One region of the Pseudomonas sp. RL_15y_Pfl2_60 genome, then DNA from elsewhere that is predicted to be linked to it. Evidence: predicted binding sites of a transcription regulator. Region 1 holds the regulator's gene; the other holds the start of a gene.
What was found. The regulator sigma-54, encoded in region 1, starts transcription at its own class of promoters, with help from an activator protein. The targets are predictions, from matches to a motif close to ANTGGCATNNANNTTGCTNT.

Region 1 (7,371 bases):
CCACCCCAGAAGCGCTCCCAATATTAGCAAACACGACTAAGCGCTCATACTCGTAACGAACGCACATGAGCAACACAATTCTAAGATGAGCCGGCAACGCTTTCGGGCTATAATCGCTGGCTTTTACAGAGCATGACCTGGCCGACCGCTATGAACCAGTCAAACGACCTGATCAAATCCGCACAGCGCACCATTCGCCTAGAGCTCGAAGCAGTTGAAGAGCTGCTGCCCCGGATTGATGACAATTTTATCCGCGCCTGCGAACTGATCCTTTCGAGCAAAGGCCGGGTCGTTGTGGTCGGCATGGGCAAGTCAGGTCACGTCGGCAATAAGATTGCAGCTACTTTAGCCAGCACCGGCACCACGGCTTTTTTTGTCCACCCAGCCGAAGCCAGCCACGGTGACATGGGCATGATCACCCGCGACGACGTGGTGCTCGCACTCTCCAACTCGGGCTCGACCGCTGAAATCGTGACACTGCTGCCACTGATCAAGCGCCTGGGCATCAAGCTGATCAGCATGACTGGCAACCCCGAGTCGGCTTTGGCCAAGGCCGCCGAAGTCAATCTCGATGCCAGCGTATCGAAAGAGGCTTGCCCGCTTAACCTGGCACCCACCTCATCGACCACCGCATCACTGGTGCTGGGCGATGCATTGGCGATCGCCCTGCTGGAGGCTCGCGGCTTTACCGCTGAAGACTTCGCCTTCTCGCATCCCGGCGGCGCACTCGGCAGACGCTTATTGCTGAAAGTGGAAAACGTCATGCACACCGGCGACGGCTTGCCTACAGTCAAACGAGGCACCTCGCTTCGCGAAGCATTGTTGGTCATGACCCAGAAAGGCCTGGGCATGACCGTCATCATCGACGAGAACGGCTTGCTGGCTGGAATCTTTACAGATGGTGACCTGCGCAGAACTCTGGACCGAGAAATTGATCTACGAGAAGCAACCATCGATCAAGTGATGACCGCCCGTGGCAAAACTGCCCGTGCCGAAATGCTCGCCGCAGAGGCATTGAAGATCATGGAAGACCATAAAATCAGCTCGCTGGTGGTCGTTGACGACAACGATCGCCCAATTGGCGCGCTGAACATGCACGACCTACTGCGTGCCGGAGTAATGTAATGACCCCAGATTTCAAAGAACGAGCGCGCGCGATCAAACTGGCCATTTTTGACGTTGACGGCGTGCTGACGGACGGCAAGTTATACTTTCTGGTCGACGGCAGCGAATTCAAGACGTTCAACACCCTTGATGGCCAAGGCATTAAGATGCTGATCAACTCGGGCGTACGCACCGCAATTATTACCGGACGTAAAACCCCCGTGGTTGAGCGCCGCGCACAAAACCTGGGGATTCAACACCTTTACCAAGGGCGCGAAGACAAACTGGCAGTGCTCGACGAACTACTCGGCGAACTCGGCCTAAACTATGATCAAGTCGCCTATTTGGGCGATGACTTGCCCGACCTGCCCGTTATTCGTCGAGTAGGCTTGGGAATTGCTGTCGCCAACGCTGATCCATTTGTACGTCAACATGCGTTCGCTGTGACCCAGGCCAAGGGCGGAGAAGGTGCGGCTCGCGAATTCTGCGAATCGATTATGCTCGCCCAAGGCACCCTTGAAGCTGCTCAAGCGGCCTACCTGTAGAACTGCAAACCATGCGTAAACCACTGAACATATTGCTCCTCATACTCGGCGTACTGCTCGTGGCAGCTGCCGGGTATTGGAATATCAACCCGGACAGTTTTGCTGACAAACCGGCAAAGACCACTGCGCAAAACACAATTGACTTTTATGTGGTCAACTCCAAAACCGTGCAATATCAACCGGACGGGAAATTACATTACGAGCTGACTGCCGACAAAGTCGAGCACGCCAAAGCCTCGGATATCTCTTACCTGACACAGCCCGACCTGCTGCTATACCGTGGAACAGAGCTTCCTTGGCATGTGCAAAGTGAAAAAGGCGAAGTTTCCCCAGGCGGCAAGGAAGTCGAACTGATTGACAAGGTTCGAGTTAAACGCACCGACGCCAAGGGGCGTCCAACACTGCTTACGACCAGTCGCCTAACGGTAATTCCAGATAAGGAATATGCGCAGACGCAGCAAGCCGTTAGAATCGACGCAGCCAATGGGGTGACCACGGCGCAAGGAATGAAAGCGTATTTAAATGACAGCAGGATGCTCTTGCTGTCCAACGTAAGAGGCCAGCATGAGGTTCGTTAAAACCCTCCCCCTTCTGCTCAGCTTGGGTGCATCGCTAGGAAGCGTTCACGCCTGGGCTTTGCCAACTGACCGCGATCAACCGATCCGCGTGCAGGCAGACAGCGCAGAGCTCGACGACAAACAAGGTGTTGCAGTTTATCGCGGCGATGTCGTCATCACTCAAGGCACCATGATAATCAAGGGTGACACAGTCACCATTACCCAGAACGCCAAAGGCGAGATCGACGTTTTCACCTCGGTCGGACGCCCTGCCTACTATGAGCAGAAACCCGCTGCAGACAAAGAAATCGTCAAGGCCTACGGCCTGACCATTCAATACTTTGCCGCCAACGAGCGTATTGTCCTGATTGACCAAGCCAAGGTTATTCAAGAGGGAAATACCTTCGAAGGCGAGAAAATTGTCTACGATACGCAGCGCCAAATCGTCAACGCAGGCCGCGCAACAGGCACCAAGGTGACCTCGCCGCGCCCACGCATCGATATGGTGATCCAGCCGAAGAACAAACCCACCCAAGGGCAGTAATTAATGGCTACATTGAAAGCCCAACACCTGGCTAAAAGCTACAAAAGCCGCCAGGTTGTCCGTGACGTTAGCCTGAGCATCGACAGCGGCCAGATCGTCGGCCTGCTTGGCCCTAACGGTGCAGGTAAAACCACCTGCTTCTACATGATCGTGGGCTTAGTGCAGGCTGATCAGGGGCGCATCCTGATTGACGACCTCGACGTCAGCCATCAGCCCATGCACGGCCGCGCACGCGCCGGCATTGGCTACCTGCCTCAAGAAGCATCGATTTTCCGCAAGCTCAGCGTTGCCGACAACATCATGGCAATTCTCGAGACGCGTAAAGAGCTTGACCGTGCAGGCCGCGAAGCTGAACTGGAAAACCTCCTTGAGGAATTCCATATTCACCATATTCGCGACAACCTGGGCATGAGCCTGTCCGGCGGTGAGCGACGCCGGGTTGAAATTGCCCGCGCCCTGGCAACCGCACCGAAATTCATCTTGCTCGATGAACCATTTGCCGGTGTCGACCCGATCTCGGTTGGTGATATCAAGCAAATCATCCACCATTTGAAAGCCAAGGGTATCGGCGTACTGATCACTGACCACAACGTGCGCGAAACGCTGGATATTTGCGAGACCGCCTATATCGTCAGCGACGGCCAACTCATTGCGGAAGGTGATTCAGAAGCGATTCTGTCCAACCAGACGGTTAAAGAAGTCTACCTGGGCCATGAATTCCGCCTTTAACCCAGTTTTTCTCAACCGATTAGCGTCAACAGCTAGGCAAAGCACTGCAATTCGGGCATATAATTTGCTTCCTTGAGGCGCCCATCCGGCGCCCTGTAGTGGATTGCGCAAAGACGCCGGTAAATAAGGTCTGCAATGAAACCATCGCTAGTCCTGAAGATGGGCCAGCAGCTGACGATGACTCCTCAGCTGCAACAAGCCATTCGCTTACTCCAACTGTCGACCCTGGATCTCCAGCAAGAAATCCAAGAGGCACTGGAGTCAAACCCAATGCTCGAACGCCAAGAAGACGGCGAAGACTTCGATAACTCGGACCCCATGGCCGACGGCGCAGAGACCGCGACCACCGAGCAGCCTGTACAACAGGACAGCTACCAAGAAACCAGCTTCCAGGATACCCCGCAAACCGTGGACAACCTGGAAGATGGCGAGTGGAACGAGCGTATCCCCAACGAGCTTCCGGTGGATACAGCCTGGGAAGATGTCTACCAAACCAGCGCCAGCAGCCTGCCCAGCAGCAGCGATGACGACGAATGGGACTTCACCACACGCACCTCGACCGGTGAAAGCCTGCAGAGCCACATGCTCTGGCAGCTCAACCTGTCCCCCATGTCCGATAAGGACCGCTTGATTGCAGTCACCCTGATCGACTGCATCAACGTCCAGGGCTATCTCGAAGAAACCCTGCAAGAGATTCTCGAAGCCTTCGACCCTGAACTGGACATCGAACTGGACGAAATAGAAGCCGTCCTGCACCGCATCCAGCAGTTTGAGCCTTCTGGTATTGCCGCGCGCGACCTGCGCGAATGCCTGACCCTGCAACTGCGCCAACTGCCCGCCAAAACCCCTTGGCTTGCCGAAGCACAGCGACTTGCCAATGACTATCTGGATCTGCTGGGCAACCGCGATTACAGCCAACTGATGCGGCGCATGAAGCTCAAAGAAGATGAGCTGCGCCAAGTCATTGAACTGATCCAAAGCCTCAACCCACGTCCGGGCTCGCAGATTGAATCAAGCGAACCCGAATACGTGGTACCCGATGTCATTGTGCGCAAACACAACGAGCGCTGGCTGGTTGAACTCAATCAGGAAGCCATGCCCCGGCTGCGCGTCAATGCGCAATACGCAGGTTTTGTACGTCGCGCCGACTCTAGCGCCGACAACACCTTTATGCGCAACCAGCTGCAAGAAGCCCGCTGGTTTATCAAAAGCCTGCAGAGCCGCAACGAAACGCTGATGAAGGTTGCGACCCAGATCGTTGAACATCAACGCGGCTTCCTTGACTACGGCGACGAGGCGATGAAACCCCTTGTGCTGCACGATATCGCCGAAGCGGTTGGCATGCACGAGTCGACCATTTCCCGGGTGACCACCCAGAAATTCATGCACACCCCCCGCGGCATTTACGAGTTGAAATACTTCTTCTCCAGCCACGTCAGTACCTCCGAAGGCGGAGAATGCTCGTCTACAGCGATCCGCGCGATCATCAAAAAACTGGTTGCAGCGGAAAATGCAAAAAAGCCGTTGAGTGACAGCAAGATCGCTGGTTTACTGGAGACACAAGGCATTCAAGTAGCTCGACGCACAGTTGCTAAATATCGAGAGTCTCTCGGTATCGCGCCTTCAAGTGAACGCAAGCGACTGATGTAACAGCTGATGAACAGGAAGATCGTCTCAATCACTATCGAACTGACCCGCTCTTAGCTAAAAGCAGCCATACTAAGGGCGTAAAGGTGTCAGACTCGATTTCTGGGGGTCTTACGCGCCACAGTGTTCCGGCGGCAGGCAACTCAGCCTGTCTCTTACACACGGCAACAAGGAGAAAGCGGTATGCAAGTCAACATCAGTGGACACCAGCTGGATGTGACCGACGCCCTGCGCGACTACATCGACGAAAAATTCAGTCGACTAGAGCGCCACTTCGACAAGATTACCAATGTGCAAGTCATTATGGAGGTCGAGAAGCTCAAGCAGAAAATCGAAGCCACCTTACACATTGCTGGCGGCGAAATTGTCGCCAACGCCGAACATGATGACATGTATGCAGCAATCGATTTACTGACCGACAAACTCGATAGACAACTTATCAAGCACAAGGAAAAGCAGCTCGACCGTCAACAGGGCGCAATGGCCCGTTGATATCGCCCAACTCCTATGATCCGACTTGAAAATATCCTGACCCCCGGCCGTTCCTTGGTGAATGTGCCGGGCGGCAGTAAAAAACGTGTTCTCGAACAGATTGCCAACTTGGTTGCGCGCGAATTGCCCGACCTCGATGGACAAGACATTTTCGAAAGCCTTATCGCCCGCGAAAAACTTGGGTCCACTGGTTTTGGTAATGGCATCGCCATTCCACACTGCCGTTTGCCTGCGTGCAATGCACCCATCAGCGCCTTGCTCAAGCTCGAATCGGCTGTCGATTTTGACGCGATTGATGGCGCCCCGGTTGACTTGCTGTTCGTGCTATTGGTGCCTGAGGCCGCGACGGATGAACACCTTGAGCTGCTTCGTCAAATAGCGAGCATGCTTGACCGCAGCGATGTCCGTGAGCGACTGCGCCAGGCGCAAAGCAATGACGCCCTGTATCAGGTTGTTGTCGACGTACAGAACAACAGCTAAACGACAGGGAACCTACATGCGCTTGATAATAGTCAGCGGGCGTTCAGGATCAGGTAAAAGTACCGCCCTTGATGTACTTGAGGACAACGGCTTTTACTGCATAGACAACCTGCCGGCCAGCTTGCTGCCTCAGCTAGCTGAACGAGCGTTTCAGCAAAAAGATTCAGTTCACCCTAACGTCGCGGTGTCGATTGACGCACGCAACCTGCCAAGCGACTTGAACATGTTTCCCGAGTTGCTTGAGCAAGTCCGTGCGCGCAATGTTCAGTGCGACCTGCTGTATCTGGACGCCAACGAAGAAACCTTGCTCAAGCGCTTCTCTGAAACGCGTCGGCGTCACCCCCTGACTAACGACAATCGTTCGTTGGCAGAAGCTATTACCGATGAAACCCTGCTGCTCGAGCCAATTATTGATCTGGCCGACCTGAAGATCGACACCACCCACCTGAATCTCTACCAACTGCGCGATACCCTCGCCTTGCGCCTGCTGAACAAGCCGGATCCGGGCACTGCATTTTTGGTTGAATCCTTTGGCTTCAAGCGCGGCATGCCGGTTGATGCAGACGTGGTGTTTGATGTGCGTTGCCTGCCAAACCCATACTGGCGCCCTGAGCTACGTGACTTCTCGGGGCTTGAAAAACCCGTTACGGACTACCTTGACAGTCAGGCGGACGTCCAGGACATGTACCAGGACATCCATGACTACCTGAGCAAATGGTTGCCACGTTTCGCGGCCAGCAATCGCGCTTATGTGACGATCGCCATTGGCTGCACAGGTGGGCATCACCGCTCGGTGTATATCGCCAACCGCCTGGGCAAAGCACTCAAGGCCCAGCTCAAAAACGTCCAGACCCGCCACCGCGACCTCAGTTAAGGAATTGCCGCGATGCCCGCCTGCGAAGTAACCATTATCAACAAGCTCGGCTTGCACGCACGGGCTGCCGCCAAGTTTGTCGGCGTTGCCACACAATACCCTTGCAGCATCAAGGTTGGCCGCACGCCAGAGAGCATGGTCGACGGAAAAAGCATCATGTCGGTTATGATGCTGGCAGCCGGTAAAGGCACCTCAGTTCAACTACTTACCGAAGGCGAACAGGATGAACAGGCGCTCGACGCCCTGCTCGAGCTGATCAACAACTACTTCGATGAAGGCGAGTAGCGAGATTGCGGCAAACCAATGGGCGGATGACAAACCATCACCCGCCCTGCCTGATCAGCTACCAGCAACGGTCATCCGCTCGATCAGCACCGAACCGGTGCGGATACTGCTGCG
Region 2 (7,371 bases), on a different contig from region 1:
CGAACGCATAGTGCTCGCCTGGGATCAATGCGCTTCGTCGTTCGACAACTCCCCGGCCGTTGATGCAATCGAGCGCATTGCCGGGCGCTGGGTGCTCGAAGCTTTGGGGCTAGCTAGTAACAGTGCAGTCGGCTTTGGTACCAGCGCAACGGCCTGCACCCTGGCGTGCCTATCTGCAGCCCGGCGCTCACTGCTGGCACGCAAAGGCTGGGACTTTGACGGTGATGGTTTAATTGGCGCGCCCGAGATACGTGTCGTGGTATCAGCTAGCGTACACATCACCGTGAAGAAGGCTTTGCGCGTACTGGGTTTTGGCATGAACCGGCTAGTCGTTGCGCCTGTGGACGAGCATGGCCGGATTGATCCACTGCAGTTGCCAGCGCTGGATGATATGACGATCCTTTGCCTACAGGCAGGCGAAGTCAATACCGGCGAGTTCGACCCCTTCTGCAGCCTTATTCCCAGCGCCAAAGCAGCGGGTGCATGGGTCCACGTCGACGGTGCTTTTGGTTTGTGGGCTCGCGCCTCATCTGCTGCTGAACTCGTCGACGGCGTCGAACTGGCGGATAGCTGGACCACCGACGGACACAAATGGCTAAACACACCATACGACGGCGCCATGGCTATTTGCCGTGATGCGGATGCACTTGCTGCGGCGATGAACAGCGATGCGGCCTACGCCACGGCATCAAAGGATGCACAGAAAAACCTGACCCTGGAGTTCTCGCGCCGGGCGCGCGGGGTGCCGATCTGGGCGGCTCTCGCCTCACTTGGCCGCGAGGGGTTGCGCCAGATGATAGACAACCACATTCGTCAGGCCAGCCATCTGGCTGAACGGCTGCGCACTGCCGGATATCAGGTGCTCAACCGGGTTGTACTTAACCAAGTTCTGGTGCGGGCAGATACTGATCAACAGACCACTGCAATCCGCCTGGCCGCCCAGGCATCCGGACAAGTCTGGTTTGGACCGACAATCTGGCAAGAACGCCCTGCCTTTCGCCTGAGTATTTCATCCTGGCGCACCACTGATGCGGATATCGAACTACTCGCTGACCTGCTGATTGCACTCAAACAGCAAACCAGCAGCTGAACCTGTAATTGCAGCGCAACCACTCGACAACCCTGGCTCACTGCGTATATCTTCATCACCGGCCACCGCAGTGGCCAGCGTCGCTCGGACGGTTCCGGGCGCTTACGTACGTTGAGGTTTACATGGCTGAGCAAGCTAAGCGCCGCTTTGCGCGCATCGATCGTCTCCCTCCCTATGTTTTCAATATCACCGCTGAACTGAAGATGGCAGCCCGTCGCCGTGGCGAGGACATCATTGACTTCAGCATGGGCAACCCAGACGGCCCGACGCCTCCCCATATCGTTGAAAAACTCTGCACTGTTGCCCAGCGTGAAGACACCCACGGCTATTCGACTTCGCGCGGTATTCCGCGCCTGCGCCGAGCGATCTCACGCTGGTATGCCGACCGTTACCAGGTGGATATCGATCCTGAAGATGAGGCCATCGTCACCATCGGCTCCAAAGAAGGCTTGGCTCACCTGATGCTAGCGACGCTGGATCATGGTGATACGGTACTGGTGCCAAACCCCAGCTACCCGATCCATATTTATGGTGCCGTGCTTGCTGGCGCCCAGGTACGTTCAGTGCCGCTGGTGCCAGGTGTCGATTTCTTTGCTGAGCTGGAGCGCGCCATTCGCGAGTCCATCCCTAAGCCGAAGATGATGATTTTGGGTTTCCCATCCAACCCGACGGCGCAGTGTGTCGAGCTGGACTTCTTTGAGCGCGTAGTGGCGCTGGCCAAACAATATGACGTGTTGGTGGTGCACGATCTCGCCTACGCCGATATCGTCTATGACGGCTGGAAGGCGCCATCGATCATGCAGGTTCCGGGCGCCAAGGATGTCGCCGTGGAGTTCTTCACCCTGTCCAAGAGCTACAACATGGCTGGTTGGCGGATTGGCTTCATGGTTGGCAACAAGGAACTGGTTAATGCCTTGGCACGAATCAAGAGCTATCACGACTACGGCACCTTTACCCCGCTACAAGTGGCTGCTATCGCCGCACTTGAGGGTGACCAGCAATGCGTACGCGACATTGCCGAGCAGTACCGGCAGCGGCGCAACTTAATGGTCAAAGGCCTGCATGAGCTGGGTTGGATGGTTGAGAATCCGAAGGCCTCAATGTATGTCTGGGCCAAGATACCTGAGGCCTATGCCGAGCTTGGCTCACTGGAGTTTGCTAAAAAACTGCTGGCGCAAGCCAAGGTCTGCGTCTCACCGGGCATTGGCTTTGGCGATTATGGTGATGACCATGTGCGCTTCGCCTTGATCGAGAATCAGGATCGCATTCGTCAGGCCTTGCGCGGCATCAAGCATATGTTCAGAACCGATGGCGTGCTTGCCCAGCCCATCAAGTAACGCCCAGCAACCTACAGCATCCATTCACAGCGAGCGCCCGGTAATCCATGATTACCGGGCGCTCGTCGTTTAGAGATCCTTTGAAAAATGTCGCGCTCGACCTTAGTGGTCTAATCGGGGCCAAACTGAAGCTCATTCAACCGAAAGGCTGTGAGCCGTTTTTCAACGACGCAAGGGCTGCACAGTAATATCGAGCGCAGTAGGTTTTCAGAGATTCATTAGCTTGAATAATCAAGCACAGTCCAGATGCTGCTCACGCCTTCCCCGATCACGCAATTGGACGCAGTCAACGCCTTGTTGTAGCTGAGCGCCATCAAACTGGTCGCGCCATCGACCACATCATCATGTTGCGCCATCCACTGCACGCGCCCGCAATTGGGTGTGTCAATTACATAGCTGTTGGCCACGGCGGCGCCCCTTGCAGGCATACCGATCACATCCACAACTAATCCGTGCTCCTCAACCCGCTTGCCATCAGAAATGACCACGGCCCAAGCATCGTTATTGTCGATCACTAAATAGGTGCCATTGGCTTTGGGTTGCTCAAGAGATGGTTGCGCGCATCCGCCGAGCATGACCAATACCAAAACTGTCATCAGCATCTGTTGCATTGTTTGCTACCCCTTTGCCTAAACGATGGGCTGGGGCTTGGTTACCTTCAGGCCATCGCAATGAGTGAAATTTGCAGCGCGATGGCAAGACTATTAACCAATACTGTTTATTTGTACAGTGTTTTTGTACTAAACTCATTTACGCCATCTGACAGATACCGTACAGGCTTGATTGGGAGCGCAACGATGCTGGACGTAATGCAATTAAAACAAACAGTTAACCTAATGCCCCTGGAAAAAGTACGGGCCACAGTGGACGAGCTTCACCTTGAAGGGATAGTCACTGAAGGCAAAACCCCCTTCAACAGGCTGCACTTCAACACCTGCTTTGCGGAAATAGAGGCGCTTCTCCAGCGTGCGGGATATCACCGGCCACTTGATGTTGTTGGCTACCAGGGCTTGGTCTATGCGATGTTCGACCCCACGCGCTGGGAAGCTGTTGAAGTCCTGCGCTGGCTCAAGGACTTCGTCGAGGAGCCTCGCAAACGCCCAGCCAGCTAAGTCCTGTACTTGCACCCAAAAGCCAGGTCAATCGCTGCGCTGTTATTGCGCACGTTAGGCGGCACGCTAATGAACCACGCACCAGCCTGGCTCAGAGCCGAGCGCTATTGATGCTTGTACAGCCGCCAGCAAAATCTCTATTCAACTTTAAAATACATAGGTAATTTATTGTTTTTAATGACTTTTTATCTTATATAAAAATCTTCATACAGCATCTGAGCCGGAGTCTGGCAAGGGCCTTGCAATAACCTCACTACATCCGTCTTCGGGTCGCCAACGACGGTGATCGAGACGAAATAGACAAAGACGTCAAGGCTGCACGCATTGTTATCGCGTGCAGGTTTAGACGTCTTTTTTCGTTTCTGATAGCTGAGGAATTTCAATGCGCCATTCCATACGACCGTGCTCATTATTCAAGAAGGCCTTGGCCCGTGTCAGCTGCGCCGCGCTTCTAGTACTCGCTGCGCCTTTTAGCAGTGCTGCAGAGCCAGAAAAAGCAGAGCTCAAACTAGGCTTTATCAAGCTCACTGACATGGCGCCCCTGGCAATTGCTTATGAGAAAGGTTACTTCGAGGACGAAGGCCTGTATGTCACCCTTGAGGCCCAAGCGAACTGGAAGGTACTACTCGACCGGGTGATCACTGGCGAGCTCGACGGCGCACATATGTTGGCCGGCCAACCACTTGGCGCAACAATCGGCTTTGGCACCAAGGCGCAGATTGTCACTGCGTTTTCCATGGACCTCAATGGCAACGGCATCACTGTTTCCAATGCGGTCTGGGCTGAAATGAAAAAGCACATCCCGATGGAAAATGGTAAACCGGTTCACCCCATAAGCGCCGCCGCGCTAAAACCGGTTATCGAGCGCTATAAGGCTGAAGGCAAGCCGTTCAACATGGGCATGGTCTTTCCCGTGTCCACCCACAACTACGAGCTGCGGTACTGGTTGGCGGCTGGCGGAATCAACCCCGGTTACTACGCCCCTGCCAAGGGCGATATTTCCGGCACATTAAATGCCGATGCCCTGCTCTCGGTCACACCTCCGCCGCAAATGCCTTCGACCATGGAAGCCGGGACCATCAATGGCTACAGCGTGGGAGAGCCCTGGAACCAGCAAGCGGTGTTCAAAGGCATAGGCGTACCAGTCATCACCGACTATGAAATCTGGAGAAACAACCCGGAGAAAGTCCTCGGGGTATCTAAAAAATGGGCCGATGCCAACCCTGAAACCCACAAGCGCCTAGTCAAGGCCCTGATCCGCGCCGCCATGTGGCTGGATGAAAACAATAACGCCAACCGCCAGGAGGCCGTGGATATTCTGTCACGCCCTGAATACGTGGGTGCCGATGCCAAAGTCATCGCCAACTCCATGACCGGAACATTCGAATACGAGAAAGGCGACAAGCGCAGCGTGCCGGACTTCAATGTGTTCTTTCGCTACAACGCCACCTACCCCTTTTACTCCGACGCAATCTGGTACCTCACACAAATGCGCCGCTGGGGGCAAATCGCCGAGTCCAAGCCAGACAGCTGGTATTTCGATATCGCCAAGCAGGTCTACCAACCCGCGGTATATCGCCAGGCTGCCGAGGAGTTGATCGCTGAAGGCAAGGCTAAAGCCAGTGATTTTCCAGCTGCGAATGAAAGCGGATTTCGCGCGCCGACCCATGAATTCATCGATGGTCTGACCTACGACGGGCGCAAGCCCAACGCCTATATCGAACAAATGAAAATTGGCTTGAAGCAAGACTCAGTGCTCTAAGGCGCTTGTGACAATTAGAGCACTGCAACCGCCCCTGCGGCTCAGTGCCACCAGATAACCCGTCTTCAGCTTTGCTGGAGGCTGTATAAGCCGAGGATTGGACGATGAGTAACCCTGCCATCTCCGAACAAATTACCCAGACCGTGAAGAGCGCGCGTAGCGCGGCATTCAAGCGCTGGCTGCCCAACCTGCTGATGCCAGTTATTGGGCTAGCTGCATTTCTGTTGTTCTGGCAAATGATTGCCGGCAGCATCAATACCAGCTTGGGAACCTTTCCTGGGCCTGCACAAGTCGCCAGACAGTTCAGCAACCTGGTGGCCGAACACCAACGCGAAGCCTCGCGTGAAGCGGCATTCTATCAACGCCAGGAAGTACGCAATGCCACCCTGCTCAGCAAAAACCCGGAGGCTGAGGTAAAGATCCGTTCTTACACCGGCAAACCAACCTTCTTCAAGCAAATCATCACCAGCCTCTACACGGTCATGACCGGCTTTATCATTGCTTCACTGATAGCCATTCCACTGGGAATTGTTTGCGGCCTGAGCAAGCCTCTGTACAACGCCATTAATCCACTGATCCAGATATTCAAACCCATATCACCATTGGCCTGGCTGCCACTGGTGACCATGGTGGTCAGCGCGGTCTACACCAGCACCGATCCGTTGTTTGCCAAGTCATTTATCACCTCGGCCGTGACAGTCGCTTTGTGCTGCCTGTGGCCGACGGTAATCAATACCATTGTTGGCGTCGCGAACCTGGATAAAGACCTGCAAAACGTCAGCCGTGTACTCAGTTTGTCACCGCTCAGCCATATACGAAGAATCGTCCTGCCAGCCGCCATACCGATGATTTTCACTGGCCTGCGCTTGTCACTGGCAACTGGCTGGATGGTGTTGATCGCCGCTGAAATGCTCGCGCAAAACCCTGGCTTGGGTAAGTTCATTTGGGACGAGTTCCAAAATGGCAGCTCGAACTCGCTTGGCAGAATCATGGTTGCCGTAATTGTGATTGGTTTGATCGGCTTTGCTTTAGACCGGCTGATGCTGGCCCTGCAAAAATATGTGAGCTGGGACAAAACCGCTGACCTGCGCTAACACTGAGGATATTTTATGAACACTGCACACCTTGAACTGACAGGCGTAGGCATTAGTTTCCCGACGGATAAAGGCCTGTTTTGCGCGCTTAAGGATGTTGATTTGAAAATTGCCAAGGGCGAATTTGTCTCACTGATTGGTCACTCGGGCTGCGGCAAGTCCACCGTACTCAATATTGTTGCTGGGCTGTATCAAGCCACCACTGGCGGGGTGATTCTCGACAACCGCGAAGTCAATTCGCCCGGCCCTGAGCGCGCCGTGGTGTTTCAGAACCATAGCCTGCTGCCTTGGCTCAGTTGCTACCAAAACATCGAACTGGCGGTGCGCCAAGTATTCAAAAACAGCAAAAGCAAAGCGCAGATGCGTGAGTGGATTGAGCACAACTTGGCGCTGGTGCACATGACGCACGCCCGCGACAAACGCCCCAGCGAGATATCCGGCGGCATGAAACAGCGTATCGGTATTGCCCGGGCCCTGGCTATGCAGCCAAAAATCCTGTTGATGGACGAACCCTTTGGCGCACTTGATGCCCTAACCCGTGCGCATCTGCAGGACTCACTGATGGAAATTCACGCCGATCTCGGCAACACCGTAATCATGATCACCCATGATGTTGATGAAGCAGTCTTGCTCTCCGATCGCATTGTCATGATGAGCAACGGGCCTTCGGCAACAGTCGGCGAGATTCTTCAGGTCGACCTGGCCAGACCCCGTGAGCGCATGGCCTTGGCTCACGATCCTCGCTATCACGAGTATCGCGCCGCAGTGCTTGAATTCCTGTATCAAAAGCAACATCGCCCTGCAGCTTGAAGCAGATAGGCTAATGTCAAATAGATGCCATAAGCCCTCTAGAACAACGGTTTGCAGTCCGTTGGTCAGATACGTTGAACCTAGCACAGCGAAGGTCGCCGAACAGTTGCAATTAAATTGTTCACTGAGCGGCGCCCCTCTAAGGACCTAATGTGTTTGATCTGTC

Region 2: a site for sigma-54 is predicted at 3,766-3,785, ahead of AACY26_RS06295 (CmpA/NrtA family ABC transporter substrate-binding protein). Genes of this name have one in related genera too.

What each region holds. Positions count from the first base shown of each region.
Region 1 is NZ_CAXAOE010000001.1:973,430-980,800, forward strand. It holds gene AACY26_RS04615 (KpsF/GutQ family sugar-phosphate isomerase) at 151-1,125, shown strand; gene AACY26_RS04620 (KdsC family phosphatase) at 1,125-1,649, shown strand; gene lptC (LPS export ABC transporter periplasmic protein LptC) at 1,661-2,227, shown strand; gene lptA (lipopolysaccharide transport periplasmic protein LptA) at 2,214-2,750, shown strand; gene lptB (LPS export ABC transporter ATP-binding protein) at 2,754-3,479, shown strand; gene AACY26_RS04640 (RNA polymerase factor sigma-54) at 3,615-5,129, shown strand; gene hpf (ribosome hibernation-promoting factor, HPF/YfiA family) at 5,310-5,618, shown strand; gene ptsN (PTS IIA-like nitrogen regulatory protein PtsN) at 5,634-6,098, shown strand; gene rapZ (RNase adapter RapZ) at 6,115-6,972, shown strand; gene AACY26_RS04660 (HPr family phosphocarrier protein) at 6,985-7,257, shown strand; gene pmbA (metalloprotease PmbA) at 7,312-7,371, opposite strand, start outside.
Region 2 is NZ_CAXAOE010000002.1:246,302-253,672, forward strand. It holds gene AACY26_RS06275 (pyridoxal phosphate-dependent decarboxylase family protein) at 1-1,090, shown strand, start outside; gene alaC (alanine transaminase) at 1,213-2,427, shown strand; gene AACY26_RS06285 (hypothetical protein) at 2,646-3,038, opposite strand; gene AACY26_RS06290 (transcriptional regulator) at 3,225-3,539, shown strand; gene AACY26_RS06295 (CmpA/NrtA family ABC transporter substrate-binding protein) at 3,922-5,301, shown strand; gene AACY26_RS06300 (ABC transporter permease) at 5,406-6,395, shown strand; gene AACY26_RS06305 (ABC transporter ATP-binding protein) at 6,411-7,205, shown strand; gene AACY26_RS06310 (polysaccharide lyase family 7 protein) at 7,358-7,371, shown strand, end outside.